DNA from 2 places in the Streptomyces sp. CG4 genome. Region 1 is predicted to be linked to the other one. Evidence: riboswitches for the same ligand, from Rfam matches in the RefSeq annotation. Region 1 holds a riboswitch; the other holds the start of a gene.
What was found. A riboswitch is a leader RNA that binds a small molecule or an ion and turns the genes downstream of it on or off. The one in region 1 is predicted to bind cobalamin.
Positions count from the first base shown of each region.

Region 2: linked by a shared signal. The riboswitch ahead of AB5L52_RS25380 (HoxN/HupN/NixA family nickel/cobalt transporter) and the one ahead of AB5L52_RS06045 (CbtB-domain containing protein) in region 1 are both predicted to bind cobalamin.

Region 1 covers NZ_CP163525.1:1,309,925-1,317,643, reverse strand. Annotated here, with positions in the region: gene AB5L52_RS06055 ((2Fe-2S) ferredoxin domain-containing protein) at 58-465, shown strand; gene AB5L52_RS06050 (enoyl-CoA hydratase/isomerase family protein) at 618-1,694, shown strand; cobalamin riboswitch at 1,884-2,022, shown strand; gene AB5L52_RS06045 (CbtB-domain containing protein) at 2,059-2,280, shown strand; gene AB5L52_RS06040 (CbtA family protein) at 2,302-3,054, shown strand; gene AB5L52_RS06035 (hypothetical protein) at 3,202-3,567, shown strand; gene AB5L52_RS06030 (histidine phosphatase family protein) at 3,617-4,201, opposite strand; partial or broken gene AB5L52_RS06025 (short-chain fatty acyl-CoA regulator family protein) at 4,233-4,549, opposite strand; partial or broken gene AB5L52_RS06020 (citrate/2-methylcitrate synthase) at 4,668-5,078, shown strand; gene AB5L52_RS06015 (3-hydroxybutyryl-CoA dehydrogenase) at 5,158-6,036, opposite strand; gene aceB (malate synthase A) at 6,033-7,625, opposite strand; gene aceA (isocitrate lyase) at 7,686-7,719, opposite strand, start outside.
Region 2 covers NZ_CP163525.1:5,554,501-5,562,219, forward strand. Annotated here, with positions in the region: gene asnB (asparagine synthase (glutamine-hydrolyzing)) at 1-984, shown strand, start outside; gene AB5L52_RS25370 (cytochrome P450) at 997-2,247, shown strand; gene AB5L52_RS25375 (L-tyrosine/L-tryptophan isonitrile synthase family protein) at 2,388-3,326, shown strand; gene AB5L52_RS25380 (HoxN/HupN/NixA family nickel/cobalt transporter) at 3,361-4,470, opposite strand; cobalamin riboswitch at 4,497-4,686, opposite strand; gene AB5L52_RS25385 (ArsR/SmtB family transcription factor) at 4,775-5,155, shown strand; gene AB5L52_RS25390 (peptide deformylase) at 5,327-5,512, opposite strand; gene AB5L52_RS25395 (peptide deformylase) at 5,521-5,889, opposite strand; gene AB5L52_RS25400 (hypothetical protein) at 6,314-6,847, opposite strand; gene AB5L52_RS25405 (alpha/beta fold hydrolase) at 7,066-7,719, shown strand, end outside.

The sequences.
Region 1 (7,719 bases):
CGGTCGCCTCCTCGACGGACACCGGGGCGGATCTCCCCGGGAGGGGAGTGGCACGGCATGCCCGGGACGCCGACGGAAGAGACATCAGGCGAGCCGGCGGCGGCGAGCGGTGCGGCGCCGTGCCGGGTCGTGGTGTGCCGGGACTGCTGCTGCGGCAGTCCCAAGGTGACCGGGGTCGATCACGCGGCGCAGACCGCGCGGCTGCGGGCGGAGCTGCCGGTGCGCATCTCCGAGTGCCTCGACGTGTGCGATCAGGCCAACGTCATCGTCGTACAGCCCTCGGCCGCGGGCCGGGCCGCCGGTGCGCGGCCGGTCTGGCTCGGGCTCGTCAACGATCCGGACGCGACCGAGGACATCGTCGGCTGGGTGCGCGCCGGCGGCCCGGGCGTGGCTCCCCGGCCGGACATCCTCGACCTGTACACGTTCACACCGCCCCGACGACGACTCGGCGAAGACCGGCCGTAGCCAGGAAGGGCATGCCGCGCGCTCGCACCGCAGCCGCCGGCGTGCGCCGCGGGAACACCGTCCGCGGCCTGCGCACCGGTCCCGCAGATCCTGGAAGGAACCAAGGAGATCATGTACTTCATCGTGGCCCGTGACCTGCCGGAGGCGTTCGGATGACCGGCAGCGGGGAACCCGTCCTGTTCCACACCGCGGGCCGGGCCGCCCACATCACGCTCAACCGGCCCAGAGCCCTCAACGCCCTCACCCACGCCATGGTGCGCCGTATCGACGAGGCACTGACGGCGTGGGAGCACGACCCGGCCGTCGAGACCGTGGTCATCACCGGCGCCGGAGAGCGCGGACTGTGCGCGGGCGGCGACATCCGTGCCATCCACGACGACGCCCGCGCCGGCGACGGCACCCTCTCGGCCGCGTTCTGGCGCGACGAGTACCACCTCAACGCCCGTATCGCCCGCTATACCAAACCGTATGTCGCGCTCATGGACGGCATCGTGATGGGCGGCGGGGTAGGCGTCTCCGCGCACGGCAGCGTCCGCATCGTCACCGAGCGGTCGCGGATCGCGATGCCCGAGACCGGCATCGGCTTCGTCCCCGACGTCGGCGGCACCTATCTGCTCGCCCTCGCCCCGGGCGAACTGGGCACCCACCTCGCGCTGACGGGCGCGCAGATCGGCGCCGGCGACGCCCTGCTGTGCGGCCTCGCCGACCACTACGTACCGTCCGCCGCGCTCCGCTCCCTCGTCGACGACCTCGCCGAGATGCCCCTGCCGGACGTCCTCGCCCGGCACGTACAGCCGCCGCCACAAGGGGAGTTGACGGCAAGGCGCGAGTGGATCGACGGCTGTTACGCCGCCGACTCGGTCGAGGAGATCGTTCAACGGCTGTTCGCCCACGGCGGCCCGGACGCGAAGGAGGCCGCCGATACCCTGCTCGCCAAGTCGCCCACCGCCCTCAAGGTCACCCTGGCCGCAGTGCGCCGCGCCCGGCGTCTCGGCCCGCTGGAACGGGTCCTCGACCAGGAGTACCGCGTCTCCTGCGCCGCCCTGAGCACAGCCGACCTGGTGGAGGGCATCCGCGCCCAGGTCATCGACAAGGACCGCGATCCGCGCTGGTTCCCGAAGACCCTCGCCGAGGTCTCCGACGCCGACGTGGCCCGCTTCTTCGCCCCGCTCGGCGACCGCGAACTGGGGCTCGCCGGGCCCGGCGACGCCCGGGAGGCGGCCTGGTGAGCAGGACCGTCGCGTTCGGTCGACCCGGGCACTTGGACGCCCGCATGGCCGCCGAACCGGCGAGGTCGCGGCGGCCTTCATCGACGAACGACCGCCGGAATTCCGCCACTGCCGACCCACCGGCCCTCTGCCGTCCCGCCTGGTGGGAGAGGAAGATCACGTCGGGCGGAGGCGGTCTTGGCCATGGTCGCGTCACGCGGTACGGTCGGTCCGATATCGACGACGGCGACACGGAAGCCGGTGGGAATCCGGCACGGTCGCGCCACTGTATGCGGGACCCCCAGGGGGCTCGTGAGTCAGACCCGTGGCCGTCGTCCTGTGCACCACCGAGATGGGACGCGAACTCCCAGAGGAGGGTCCTGCCATGGCGCAGACCGTCGCCCAGCCGACAGCCACCACCCCCGTCGTTCCCGCCAAGCTGCCGCTGAAGGCGATCGCTCCCTGGGCGGTGTTCTTCGGCATCCTCATGATGGTCCTGCTCTACTTCGTCGGCGCCGAGCAGGGCGCCACCTCCGTGTTCAGCGGCACGGACGTCCACGAGTGGGTGCACGACGCCCGCCACCTGCTCGGTTTCCCCTGCCACTGACGCGAGGGACCCCGTGCACACATGAAATCCGCAACCGTACGGAACCTTCTCGTACGGGGCATGCTCGCCGGCCTCGCGGCCGGCGTGCTCGCCCTGGTGGTGGCCTATCTCCTCGGTGAGCCGAACGTCGACAAGGCGATCAGCTTCGAGGACGCCCACTCCCACGAGCACGAGATGGCGGTCGTCTCCCGCTCCCTGCAGTCCACCGCCGGCCTCGCCACCGGCGTCCTCGTCTACGGGGTCGCCTTCGGCGGCATCGCCGCGCTCGCGTACTGCTTCGCCCTCGGCCGCGTGGGCCGCTTCAGCCCGCGCGCCACGGCGCTGCTGCTGTCGGGCTGCGCCCTGTTCGCCGTGTACGTGGTGCCGTTCCTGAAGTACCCGGCCAATCCGCCGTCGGTCGGCAGCCCCGACACCATCGGCAAGCGGACCACCCTGTACTTCCTGATGATGCTGCTCAGCGTCCTCCTGGCGATCGCCGCCACCCTCCTGGGCAAGCGGCTCGCGCCGAGCCTGGGCACCTGGTGGGCGACCGTGGTCGCGGTGGCCGCGTTCGCCGTCGTGATCGGCCTGGCCTACCAGTTCCTGCCCGTCGTCAACGAGGTGCCCAAGGACTTCCCGGCGACCCTGCTGTGGCGGTTCCGGCTCTCGGCACTGGCGATCCAGACCGTCATGTGGGGCGGATTCGGCCTTCTCTTCGGCGAGTTGGCCGAGCGGGTGCTGAACCCCAAGCCGGCGGCGGCCAAGAGCGGACGTGCGGTTCCGGCCGCGCACTGACTCCTTCCGGACAACAGAGGGCCCTTCGGAACCTTCCAAGGGCCCTCTGGCGTTCAACGGACACCGATGCACACGGGATTTCACGGGCAGGGCACGGAAGCCGGCCGATCGGGCGCCCACCACCCGGGCGAGGCGCGGAGGAAGCGGATGGCCAGACCTTCACAGCCGCGCCGCATCACCCTCGGCGGCCGGGACGCGGTCGCCCTCACCCTGGAGGAGTACGAGCAACTGGCCGCCAGTCGCCGCCAGATCGGCGGCCAGAGCGCCCGCGTCCGGGTCCTCGCCCAGCAGGCCAAGCGCAACGAACGGCTCCTGCACGACCTGGAGGCGCTCATAGCCACCCCGGGAGAGCCCTGCCCAGGGCAGACCCCAGCGGAGACCTGCCAGGGGCACCCCCACATGGCACCGGCCACGAGCCCCGACGGCGAGCCCGTGGTGGACGCCACCGCGGCCCCCTGCCTGCGCTGCGCCGTGGCGGCACTGCTGCGCCGCCATCGGGGCCCGACAGCCTGAACGGCCCTTCGGCGCTCCCTGGTCGGCCTGAACCCCCGGCCGGCGGCGCCTAGTCGTCCTCCTCCGGTGCGGCCAGCGGACGCCCCAGCCGCAGATTCCACCGCCCGGACCGGCCGCTGAGCTCGGTCACGGTCAGCGGCGGCACATCGAGGCGCCAGAAGACCGAGGCGGACAGGTCGAGGGCGGCGACGACGGCCGCCCGCACCACCTCCGGCTCGACCACGGCGACCGTACGGCCGTCCATGTCCTGGGCGGTGTCCAGCCAGCGCCCGATCCGCTCGCACACGTCCCGCACCGACTCCCCACCGTGTTCCGCCCAGCCGGGATCGGTGAGCCAGCGGCCCACCGCCTCCGGCTCCGCGGCCCCCACCTCCTGCAGGGTGCGGCCCCGCCAGCGGCCCACATCGAGACCGGCCAGCTCCGCTGCCGCCGCGCCGTCGAGGCCGAGTGCCTCGGCCGTCTCCCGGCAGCGCACACTGGCGGAAGTGACCACGCGGGCGGGTGCGGGCAGTGACCCGGCCGCCGCCCGGGCACCGGCCGCGCCGATGTCGTCGACGGAGTCGCCGTCGTAGAAGCGGGCCTGCCGCAGAGATGGGCTCATGGCGGGCGAGACGAAGGTCACGCGGCTGGTCACGCGGCTGCTCCTGGTGTCCGTGTCATCGGTGTCATGGGGTGCGGGACTCGACCGCGTACGGCACATACGGACGCCGGTCCGGGTCGACGGCCGACCGTCCGCCGGCCGGGGGCGGGCCCGCTGGCCGCAGTCGCGACGCTCGCGGATCCGGCAGCCCAGGCCGCCGGCGGTTCGCGGCCCGGGGGTCGTCCAGGGTCACCATGCCCCGCGCGCCGAGTTCGCCGTCGCGCTCGCCCGCGAACTGCGGCACGCGGACCGTCGTTTGGAGATGTCGCCGGCCCGGTCGACCCGCAGGAACGAGAACGGCACGCCCCGTCGCCCGGTGCGCTGCAGGGTGCTCATCCGGTGGTCCAGCAGTGGGCCATGCTCCAGCAGCGCCGGTTGGCCGGCGGTCGGCCGGTCGCCGGACCATGCGCACACCTCCTCGCCTCGCCCGCGAACTTAGCATCCGCGGAATGCGCCGACGGAGGTCGGCGACCCGCGCCGGGCCGAGGAGCAGCTGGAGCAGGCGCCGGCCGGCGGGCGGAAGATCACGGGCTTCGGCCATCGCGTCTACGAGCACAGCGACTCCCGTGTGCCGATCACGCGGGACGCCCTGGACCGCCTGGTCGCCCGCGCCACCGACCCCGAGATCCCCCGTCTCGCCGAGCTGCACGCGGCCCTGCATCACGCCATGCTCGCTCACCCGCAAGGGCGTCCATCCCCACCCCGACTACCCGGCCGGGCTCGCCCGCCACCTGATCGGCTTCGACACCTCGGCCTTCACATCCCTCTTCGCGATGAGTCGCAGCACGGCCGGACCACCCACGTCACCGAACAGCTCGCCCACAACGCGCTGGTCCGGCCCCTCGCCGCCTACGCGGGTCCGGACCAGCGGGCGGCGTGCGCGGCGGCGGGTAGCGGGCCGAGCCCTGGTCGCGCGGGCGGTCTCCGCCCTGTTCCTGCGGGCGGTGGCCTCAGTCCTGGTCGTACGGGTCGTACGGGTGGAAGCCGCGGCCGGTCTTACGGCCCAGCAGTCCCGCCTCGACCATCCGCTGGAGCAGCGGGGGAGGGGCGTAGAGGGGCTCGCGGAACTCGTCGTACAGCGACTCGGCGATGGAGGCGACCGTGTCCAGGCCGATGAGGTCCGCGAGTTTCAGCGGGCCCATGGGGTGGGCGCAGCCCAGCTCCATGCCGGTGTCGATGTCGGCGGCGGTGGCGAAGCCGGACTCCGCCATCCGGATCGCGGACAGCAGATACGGCACGAGTAGCGCGTTGACGACGAAACCCGACCGGTCCCGGCTGTGGATCACCGTCTTGCCCAGTGTGCGGCCCGCGAACTCCTCGGCCGCGGCCACCGTGTCGGCCGACGTGTGCAGCGAGGTCACGACCTCCACCAGCGGCAGCACCGGAACGGGGTTGAAGAAGTGCAGGCCCACGACCCGGTCGGCCCGTCCGGTCGCCCTGCCGAGCCGCATCACCGACAAGGACGAGGTGTTGGTGGCCAGCACGGCCGCCGGATCCTCGACGATCTTGTCGAGTGCCGCGAAGACCTCGGTCTTGGCGTCGGGGCTCTCCACGACGGCCTCCACGACCAGCTGCCGGTCGGCCAGGTCCGTCAGGTCGCCGGTGAAGACGAGCCGGGCGAGCGCGTCCTGTGCGGCGCTCTCGGGCAGCTTCCCGCGTCGCACGGCGCGGTCGAGCGAGCCCGCCACCCGTTCCCGCGCGGCACGGGCCGCGGCCGCGTCCACCTCGCACACCACCGTGTCCAGACCGGCCCGCGCACACACCTCGGCGATCCCGGCGCCCATCTGGCCGCCACCGACCACGCCCACCCTTCGGATACGCCCGCTCATGACCCCTCCTTCGCGTGCCGCACGAGATGACGGGAGTAGGCGTCCGGTGTGAAGAACAGTGGCAACTCCCCGGACAGCGCGGTGCGTTCGAACAGCGCCCGCGCCTCCTCCACCGGCGCCCAGGGATACTCGGCGCCGAGCTTCGCGGTCTCCTCGTCGAGCAGCCGCAGGACCGTCTCCCGGTCGATCACCCGGTGCCGCAGCCACTGCCAGACCTGCACCCGGGCGAACTCGGCGGTGGCCGCGTCCGCCATGAGGCCGTGGAGGGCGACCGCGCCCTGCCCGCGCAGCCAGGCGGCGAAGTAGCGCAGCGCGACAGCGATGTTGGTGCGCACGCCGTCCGGGGTCGGCGGGCCGCTGAGCCGGCGCACGGACAGCAGGTCACCGGCCGTCACCGCCACGTCGTCCCGCGTCCGGTCGAGCTGGTGCGGCCGGTCGCCGAGGACGCCGTCGAACACCGCACGGCACACCGGGACGAGCCCCGGGTGGGCCACCCACGAGCCGTCGAACCCGTCCTCCGCCTCCCGCTCCTTGTCCAGCCGCACCGTGGCCGCCGCGGCCTCATGGGCGTCCGGGTCCTCGCCGGGCACCTGCGCGGCCATCCCGCCGATCGCATGGGCGCCGCGCCGGTGGCAGGTGCGCACGAGCAGTGCGGTGTACGCCCGCATGAAGGGCGCGGTCATCGTGACCTTGGCACGGTCGGGGAGCAGGCAGTCGGTGCGGTGGCCGAAGGTCTTGATCAGGCTGAACAGATAGTCCCAGCGGCCCGCGCTGAGGCCGGAGCTGTGCTCGCGCAGCTCGTGCAGGATCTCCTCCATCTCGAACGCGGCCGTGATCGTCTCGATGAGCACGGTGGCGCGGACGGTGCCCCGGGGGATGCCGAGCAACTCCTGGGCGAGGACGAAGATGTCGTTCCACAGCCGGGCCTCGTACCGGTTCTCCAGCTTCGGCAGACAGAAGTACGGGCCGTACCCGGCGTCGATCTGCCGCTGGGCGCAGCGGAAGAAGTACAGACCGAAGTCGACGAGCGCGGCGGGCACCGGCCGGCCGTCGTACTCCAGATGCTCCTCGTCCAGATGCCAGCCGCGCGGTCGTACGACGATGGTGGCGAGCTGCTCCCCGAGCCGGTACTCCTTGCCGTCCCCGGCGGTGAAGTCGATCCGCCGCTCGACGGCGTCCAGCAGGTTCAGCTGGCCACCGATGATGTTCTCCCAGGTGGGAGCGGTCGCATCCGCGAAGTCGGCTATCCACACCCGGGCGCCGGAGTTGAGTGCGTTCACCGTCGTACGGCGCTCCGGCGGGCCGGTGATCTCGACCCGCCGGTCGGTCAGACCGGGCGCGGGCGGCGCGACGCGCCAGCTCGGGTCGGCACGGACGGCGGAGGTGACCAAGGGGAAGTCGAGCAGGGACCCGGCGGCCAGGCGCAGGGCCTGTCGGCGGCGTTCCCTCATCAGGTCCTGGCGGCGTGTGCCGAAGGCCGCGATCAGACGACCGACGAAGTCCAGGGCGGCGGGGGTGAGGATCTCGTCGTGGCGGTGGCCGGGTGCGGCGAGGACGCGGACATGGTGGGTCAGTGCGGTGGTGGACATCGGGTTCTCCTGCGGGAGGAAGGGGAGCGGGGGCCGTGGGCCCCCGCTCGGCCGGGCTGCCTAGTGGAACTGCTCCTTCTCCGTGGACCCGGCC
Region 2 (7,719 bases), 4.2 Mb from region 1:
CGGGAGGGGACGGAGGCGAGGATCCGCTCCTACGCCGTCGACTACAGCGACCAGGCCGAACAGTTCACGGGCGACGTCCTGCGCACCGGGCACGACACCCCGTACGCCACCGAGGCCGGCGCCTTCATCGGCACCGACCACAGCACCGTCGTCCTGGATCCGCGTGCTCTGCTCGACCCCGAGCACCGCAAGGCGGTCGTCGTGGCGCGCGACTCGCCGATCGGCGTGGGCGACATGGACACCTCGCTGTACCTGCTGTTCGGCGAGATACGGCAGCACTCCACTGTCGCCCTGTCCGGCGAGGCGGCCGACGAGGTGTTCGGCGGTTACCCCTGGTTCCACAACCCCAAGGCGCTCGCTGCGCAGACCTTCCCGTGGTTGCTGGTCACCGGCGACGAGGCCGCGATGCCGCTCAATCCCGAACTCGATCTGTGCATCGGCGAGTTCCGCAACGACACCTACCGCAGCGCGCTGGCCGCCGTACCCCACCTGGACGGCGAGAGCCCCGCCGAACACAGGCAACGCGAGATGCAGCACCTGTCCCTCACCCGCTGGCTGCGCCAGCTCCTGCACCGCAAGGACCGCCTCAGCATGGCACAGGGGCTGGAGGTGCGTGTCCCGTACTGCGACCACCGGCTCGTCGAGTACGCCTTCTCCACGCCCTGGGCGCTGAAGAGCTTCGACGGCCGGGAGAAGAGCCTGTTGCGCGCCGTCGGCACGGGCCTTGCCCCGGACTCGGTGCTGTACCGGCCCAAGAACCACTACCCGGCCACCCACCACCCCGACTACAACCGCGGCTTGCAGGACATGGCCCGCGACGCGCTCGCCATCGAACAGGTCCGCGCGCTGGCCGACGAGACCCGGATCAAGCCCTGCCTGGACACCCCGCCCGACCGGCTGGAGTGGGGCCACCGCCTGCGCCTCGAACGTGTCGTCGACCTTGCCCTGTGGCTGGACCACCACCGGCCCGAACTCGCCCTCTGAGGAGCCCCGTTCATGACCATCCAAGAGCCGGCGGCCAAGCCGGTACCCGACCCGGTCCCGCTGATGGGCTGCCCCTACAAGGCCGACCCCTACCCCCTGTACGAGCAGATGCGCGAGGCCGGCCCGGTCCACCGCGTCCTCTTCCCCAGCGGAGTGCAAGCCTGGCTCGTCACCGGCTACGACGCCGCCCACGCCGCGCTGAACGACGAGCGCCTGGGCAAGAACCACGACCGCGGCAACGACCGCTGGCGCGCCCGCGCCTCGATCATGCCCGAGCCGCAGCACTCCCAGCTCCAGGTCCACCTCCTCCACCAGGACCCGCCCAAGCACACGCGCATGCGCCGCTTCGTCACCGACGCCTTCACCCCACGTCGGATCGAGAGCCTGCGCCCCCGCTTCCAGGAGCTGGCGGATGCGCTGATCGACGCCCTGCCCGAGAGCGGGCCCGCCGACCTCGTCACCGGCTTCGCCGCTCACTTCCCCTTCCAGGTCCTCGCCGAAGTCATCGGTCTTCCGCAGGAAATGGCGGCCCGCTTCGACCGCGACTGGGGCAAGGTCGTCCAACCGGTCGGCCCCACCGACCCGGGACGCCCGCTGTATGAGGCGCGTCTGCACGGCCTGCAGAGCTACATCGCCGACGTCGTCGCCCACAAGCGCGAACACTGGGACGACGACCTGCTCAGCCGCCTCGTCGTGGCACGCGACCGCCGTGAACTGTCCCAGGAAGAGCTGGACTCGATGATCTTCCAGCTCCTCGTCGCGGGTCAGGAACCGGTCACCAACCAGATCACCACAGCTCTGATCGCGCTCTTCCGTAACCCGGACCAGCTGGCCCGCCTGCGTGACGAACCGGACGTACTGCCCCGCGCGGTGGAGGAACTCCTCCGCTACGACAGCGCCTTCGAACTCACCACCTGGCGCTTCTTCGACAAGGACAGCGACCTGCACGGCACCCGGGTACCGGCCGGCGACTCCGTGATCGTCTCCCTGTGCGCCGCCAACCGCGACCCGCGCCGCTTCCCCGACCCCGACACCCTCGACTTCGACCGCAGCCCCAACCCCCACCTCGCCTTCGGCCACGGCATCCACTTCTGCCCCGGCGCCGCCCTCGCCCGCGCCGAACTCCAGATCGCCCTGGGCACCCTGCTCACCCGGCTGCCCGGCCTACATCTCGCCATCAAAGTCGAGGACATCGAGTGGATCCCCGCCGTCCTCGGCCGCGGCACCAACAGCCTGCCCGTCGGCTACGACCGACGCCTCTGACACCGACGTAACGCTGACCGTGTCCGGCCACACCGGCCGGACCGGTCTCGGCTGACCCAAACCCGCTGACCACTGGCGCCTGGCGTGCATTCCCGCCACGGCGCCATGTCGACATGCCCTCGTATTCCAGGAGGAACGACATGCCCCTGACGATCCCGTCAGATGCCCTCCCCACCCGCATCGGCACCGAGATCCTCAACCTGCTCCTGCCGCATCACCGCACAACCGATCGCGCTCCCGTTCCCGCCCCAGCGGAAGCGTTCCACCATCAGCTGCGCCGCATCGCCGACTTCGTCCACCAGGGCGCCCCGGTCGTCTTCACCCTGCCCGGCTTCCCCTGCAAGTCACCCAACCCCGCCAAGGTCCTCGGTCACCTCCCCGACCAGGGCGAACGCCTCTCCCTGACGTTCCTGAACACCCTGTGCACCGAGATCGAGCGGATCTATCCGCCCGGGGCACGCGTGATCATCTGCTCCGACGGCCACGTCTTCGGCGACCTCATCCACGTCCCCGACCACCACATCGACGCGTACGCCGACGACCTTCGAATACAGATAGCCCAACTGGGCCTGGACAGACTGTCCGTCTTCGACCTCCGCAACATCCTCGGCGACCTCCCGCACGACATGAAACGCGCCCGAGTCCACGACCGGTACGCCCCTGCCCTGGACGCTCTGCGTGCCGAGGCCCGTACCGACGACCAGACCCTCGCCCTCTACCGGGGCATCACGCGCTTCCTCGTCGAGGACACCGCCGACTGGACCGGCACCCGCTCCGCCCTCCAGCGCAGCTGCCGGCAACGCGCCTACGGAGTCATCCAGCGCAGCCGCGCCTGGGGCGACCTGATCGCCGAACACCACGCCCACGCCGTACGCCTCTCGATCCACCCGCAACCCGTCGGCGGCCCGAAATTCGGCATCCGCCTCCTCGATGCCCCCGACGCCTGGACCACCCCCTGGCACTCCGCCGCACTCCACCGCGCCGACGGCACCTGGACGCTCATGCCCCGAGCGGCGGCGGCTCGGCTGGGCCATCTGATCCAACAGGACGGCAGGCCCAGCCACTTCGTGCACAACTGATCAGGCCGGGGTCACGGCGACAGCCACTGTGCCGTCAGCCGGTGTCCGCGGCGCGGGTGCTCCAGCGCTCCTCGACCTTGGCCAGACGCCAGTAGGCGACGGCCACGGCCCAGACGACCACGAACAGGCCGGCGATCACGTAGCCGACGTTGTCCAGGTCCAGGCCCGCGATCCAGCCGGATACGTCATCGCTCAGGCCCAGCTTGTCGTGCAGCACGCCGACCAGCTCGATCGTGCCGACGAAGAAGGCCACCGCGATGGACAGGCCGGTGATCGTGAGGTTGTAGAACACCTTGCGCACCGGGTTGGAGAACGCCCATTGGTAGGCGAAGTTCATGAAGGTGCCGTCGAGGGTGTCGAACAGGCTCATACCCGCCGCGAAGAGGAGGGGCAGGCACAGAACCGCGTACCAGGGCAGGCCGGCGGCGGCGCCGTTGCCGGCCAGGGCGAGGAGCAGAACCTCGGTCGAGGTGTCGAAGCCGATGCCGAAGAGGAAGCCGAGCGGGAACATCTGCCCCGGTCGGCGGATCGACTTGGTGAACCGGCCCAGGAGGCGGTTCATGAAGCCGCGCGAGTCCAGGTGCGCTTCCAGCTCCGCCTCGTCGTAACGTCCGGCGCGCATGGCCTTGAAGACGCGCATGATGCCGAACAGCGCGACGAGGTTGAGGGCGGCGATGAGGTACAGGAAGCTGCCGGAGACCGTGGTGCCGACGGTGCCGAGGACTTGATGGGTTCGGGAGCTGTCGTTCATCAGGGTGCCGGCGAGCTTGGCGCCCCCGGCGACCAGCGCGGCCATGACGACCACCACGCTGGAGTGCCCGAGCGCGAACCAGAAGCCCACCGACACGGGCCGCTTGCCGTCGGCCATGAGCTTGCGGGTGGTGTTGTCGATCGCGGCGATGTGGTCCGCGTCGAAGGCATGCCGCATGCCGAGGGTGTAGGCGGTGATGCCCAGCCCCACGCCGAACGCCTTGGTGCCGACCTCGTAGTGGTGCGGGACCACGAGCAGGAAGAGGATCCCGAAGGCGACCACGTGCAGAGCGACGATCACGGCCAGCAGGCCGACGGTTCGGACGGTGTCCTCGCGGCGCCAGCGGAAGGAAGGGGCGGCATCGGTTTCGGGCACGCCTTCGGACAGGGTCATACGGTCACGCTCCAGCACCTCGTGGATCAGCTTCGTGCTGCCGTGGCCGGTCTCCTGGCTGACGGGTCACCGCGCCCGCCCCTGCCTTCCCGGCCGCGAGGCCAGTGGCAATGCATGGGGCGGGAACTCCCCGATCACAGTGGCGAGGGCCGCTCCGGACTGAGCCCCTGGGGGCTGTCACCGGTCTTCCCGAACACCACGGCCTGCTCAGCCTAGAAGGCGGCCAGTGTCAGCTGCAAGGCTGCATATCTGAGCAGGTATAGAGGGGTATGGAGGGTGAAACGTGGGCTGCGATGATGCCCCCATGCATCTCGTCCCCGCGGAACGTGCCGGGCAGCGCACCATCGACGGCCATCGAGTCTGCGACGCCATCGCCGCCGTCGGCGAGCCCGAGCACGTACGCGCCTGGGCCGACCGCTTCTCCCTGCTCTCCGATCCCCGACGCCTGTCCCTGCTGCTCGCCCTTCACGAGGCCGGCCCCATCGCCGTGTCCGACCTCGCCGTCGCCACCGGGATGCGGGACACCGCCGTCTCCCAGGCCCTGCGCCTCCTGCGCACGGCAGGCATCGTCGAGGGCGAGAAGGACGGCCGGATCGTGCGCTACCGACTCGTCGACGGACCGGTTTCCGCGCTGCTGCGACACTGCGCATCCGAGCCTGGAGGGCACGTTCCCGCAATCCCCTGACCGGGCACTGGATCGAGGTGGTGCTGCGCGAGGGGCTCTCAGCCGAAGGCGAGTCCACGGAAAGCGTTGCGGACGTCGGTCAGGAGGCCGCGGTCGCGGGTGCAGTAGAACTTGTTGGTCAGGAGAGTGGTGCTTGAACTGCCTCTTCCTCACGCAGAAAGCTCTCAGGGCCTACTCGTATGCCCAGGCTCGTCCGGTCTGCCGGTAGCCCTCCACGGGGATCGGGTCGACGCCGGTTCGCATGCGGGCGGTGTACAGCAGGCCGTCGAGGTGGTCGATTTCGTGGTGGATGAGGCGGGCGAGGCCGCGTTCGTACACGGTGGTCGTGGTATCACCGCTCAGGGTGGTGGCGTTCACCGTGATCTTCAGCGGTCGGGGGACGAGGCCGCGGACGCGAAGAAGCTGAGGCAGCCCTCGTACTGCTCGTCCGTCTCCTCGGAACGGTTGGTGATCCGGGGGTTGAGCAGGATGACGGCCGGGGCGTCGTCGGCCGGCATGACGACTGCGGCGGCGCGCGCGATGCCGATCTGCGGGGCGGCGATGCCCATGCCCTTGGCGAAGGGGTGGACCTGACCGATGCGCTCGATGGCGGCGAAGAGTTCGTCCACGATGCGTTCGGCCTCGTCGCGCTCGGCGGGCAGGTCGAAGGCGCGGGCCGGTTCGGCGAGGATGCCGGCCCCGTGCTGGACGACGCCGAGGTCTCGCATGCGTTGGCTGGGCCGCACGTCAGTCACCTGAACTCCCTTGATCTGCTTCGCCTTCGGGCCGCGCCCGGAACCGCCATTCCAGACGGTACCGAGCGTGCAGGGCGGGTGCGGTGGTGATCCATGTGAATTGCCGTAGTCCGGCGGCGAAGGCCAAGCTGGAGAAGGCGGAGAAGAAGGCCCGCAGGGCCGCCGAGGAGGTGGCTGCCCTGGAGGAAGATGCCGCGTGATGTGTGCCTGATCCGTGTCGGGAGCCGTAGTCGCAGGGGCCGCGCCGTCGTGTGTGAACGATGGCGCGGCCCCTGCGGTTTCTCCGGGGGTCTGTCCGATGGGCCGGTGATCGGCGCTGGAAACGGTGGCGCTCACGGTTGCCTCGGTCATGGTTTCAGTCACCGAAATCACATGACCGGGCTGCCCCGGGGAGCCTCCTAGGCGCCGAACCATCCAGCCCGGCCTACAGGATCGTCAACGTCGTCACCCCGGTCGCGCCAGTCACGCCGCCCGCTAGGCAATGCAGCGCGCTCGGTTGGGGCACCGGGATGACCTGGAGCAGCTTTCGGCCGTGGAAGGGGCCGTGGGTGACGGTGCCGGTGACTGGGGTGACCACTTGGCCGGCCACAGCCGTGCTGCTGCCGCTGATGTCGGCGGTGCTGGAGTCGCCCGTGTTCCAGACATAGGTCCGGCGGGCCCGGAAGCCTTCGAGCAGGTTGTTGCAGCCCGTGGAGAGCGTGAACTCCTCGTGATAGCTGCCGCTGCGCACCGCGCCGTTGCCCCCGGCACAAGAGGCGAAGCGCCCGTCGATCGTGACGTGGACGGGTCGCGCCTGGAGGGTGAGTCCCGGGGAGTAGCTGATGGACTCGGTTCCCTCACACTGCAGCAGCCCTGAGCCTTGGGGGTGGGCGGACGCCGGCACCACGGGCGCGGCCACGCTGAACACCACGGTGGCCGCCAGAGCGATTGCACGCGACCACTTCTCACCCGCCGTCACGGAGGATCTCTTCACATTGAGGACCATGGGGCACACCGTGCCCCGCTTGCACAGTCCGGAGACCGGCGCACGGGAGCATTCGACGGGTTCGCGTACCGGGGAAGTGCGCACGACGCGCTTCGCGCGCGCCTACCCGCACCGATCGTCTCGCGCATAGTCTCGTGCCGCCCCTTGACCGCCTTCCGCAGGGTCCTGGGCCGGAGTGAGCTGGAGAGAGATTGCACACCCTGGAGAGCGCCACGCTGGCAGTGCCGGGGGCGCGGCTGTACTTCGAAGTGCGCGGCACCGGACCGCTGTTGCTGCTCATCCCGGGTGGCGCCTCCGACGCCGAGGTCTTCCGCGACCTGGCCGACGAGCTCGCGGCTTGCCACCGCGTGGTCACCTACGACCCACGCGGCATCTCCCGCAGCCGCCTGGACGGGCCGCCGCCCGAACCATGGCTCGACATCCAGACCGACGACGCCGCACGGCTGCTCGACCACCTCGCCCGCAACGGTGAGACTCTGCAGGTGTTCGGCAGTTGCGCCGGCGGGCTCATCGCCCTGGAACTCATGGTCCGCGATCCGGAACGGGTCCGGCTGGCCGTCGTCCACGAGCCTCCCGCCGTGGGGCTGTTGCCGGACGCGGCACGGCACGCCGCCTTCTTCGACGAGGTGTACACGACGTTTTGCCGGGAAGGCGTCCCAGCGGCCTTGGACGGGTTCCGGGCCCTCTTCGGCGGCAGGCCCGCCCCGAAGCTCCGCGAAGCGGCCGACAACAGCGAGTTCTTCCTCTCCCACGTGATGCTGCCCTCCTCCCGCTGCGTGCCCGACCTCACCGCGCTGGCGGCCGTGGCGGACCGCATCGTCATGGCCGGCGGCCGGGAGTCGCGC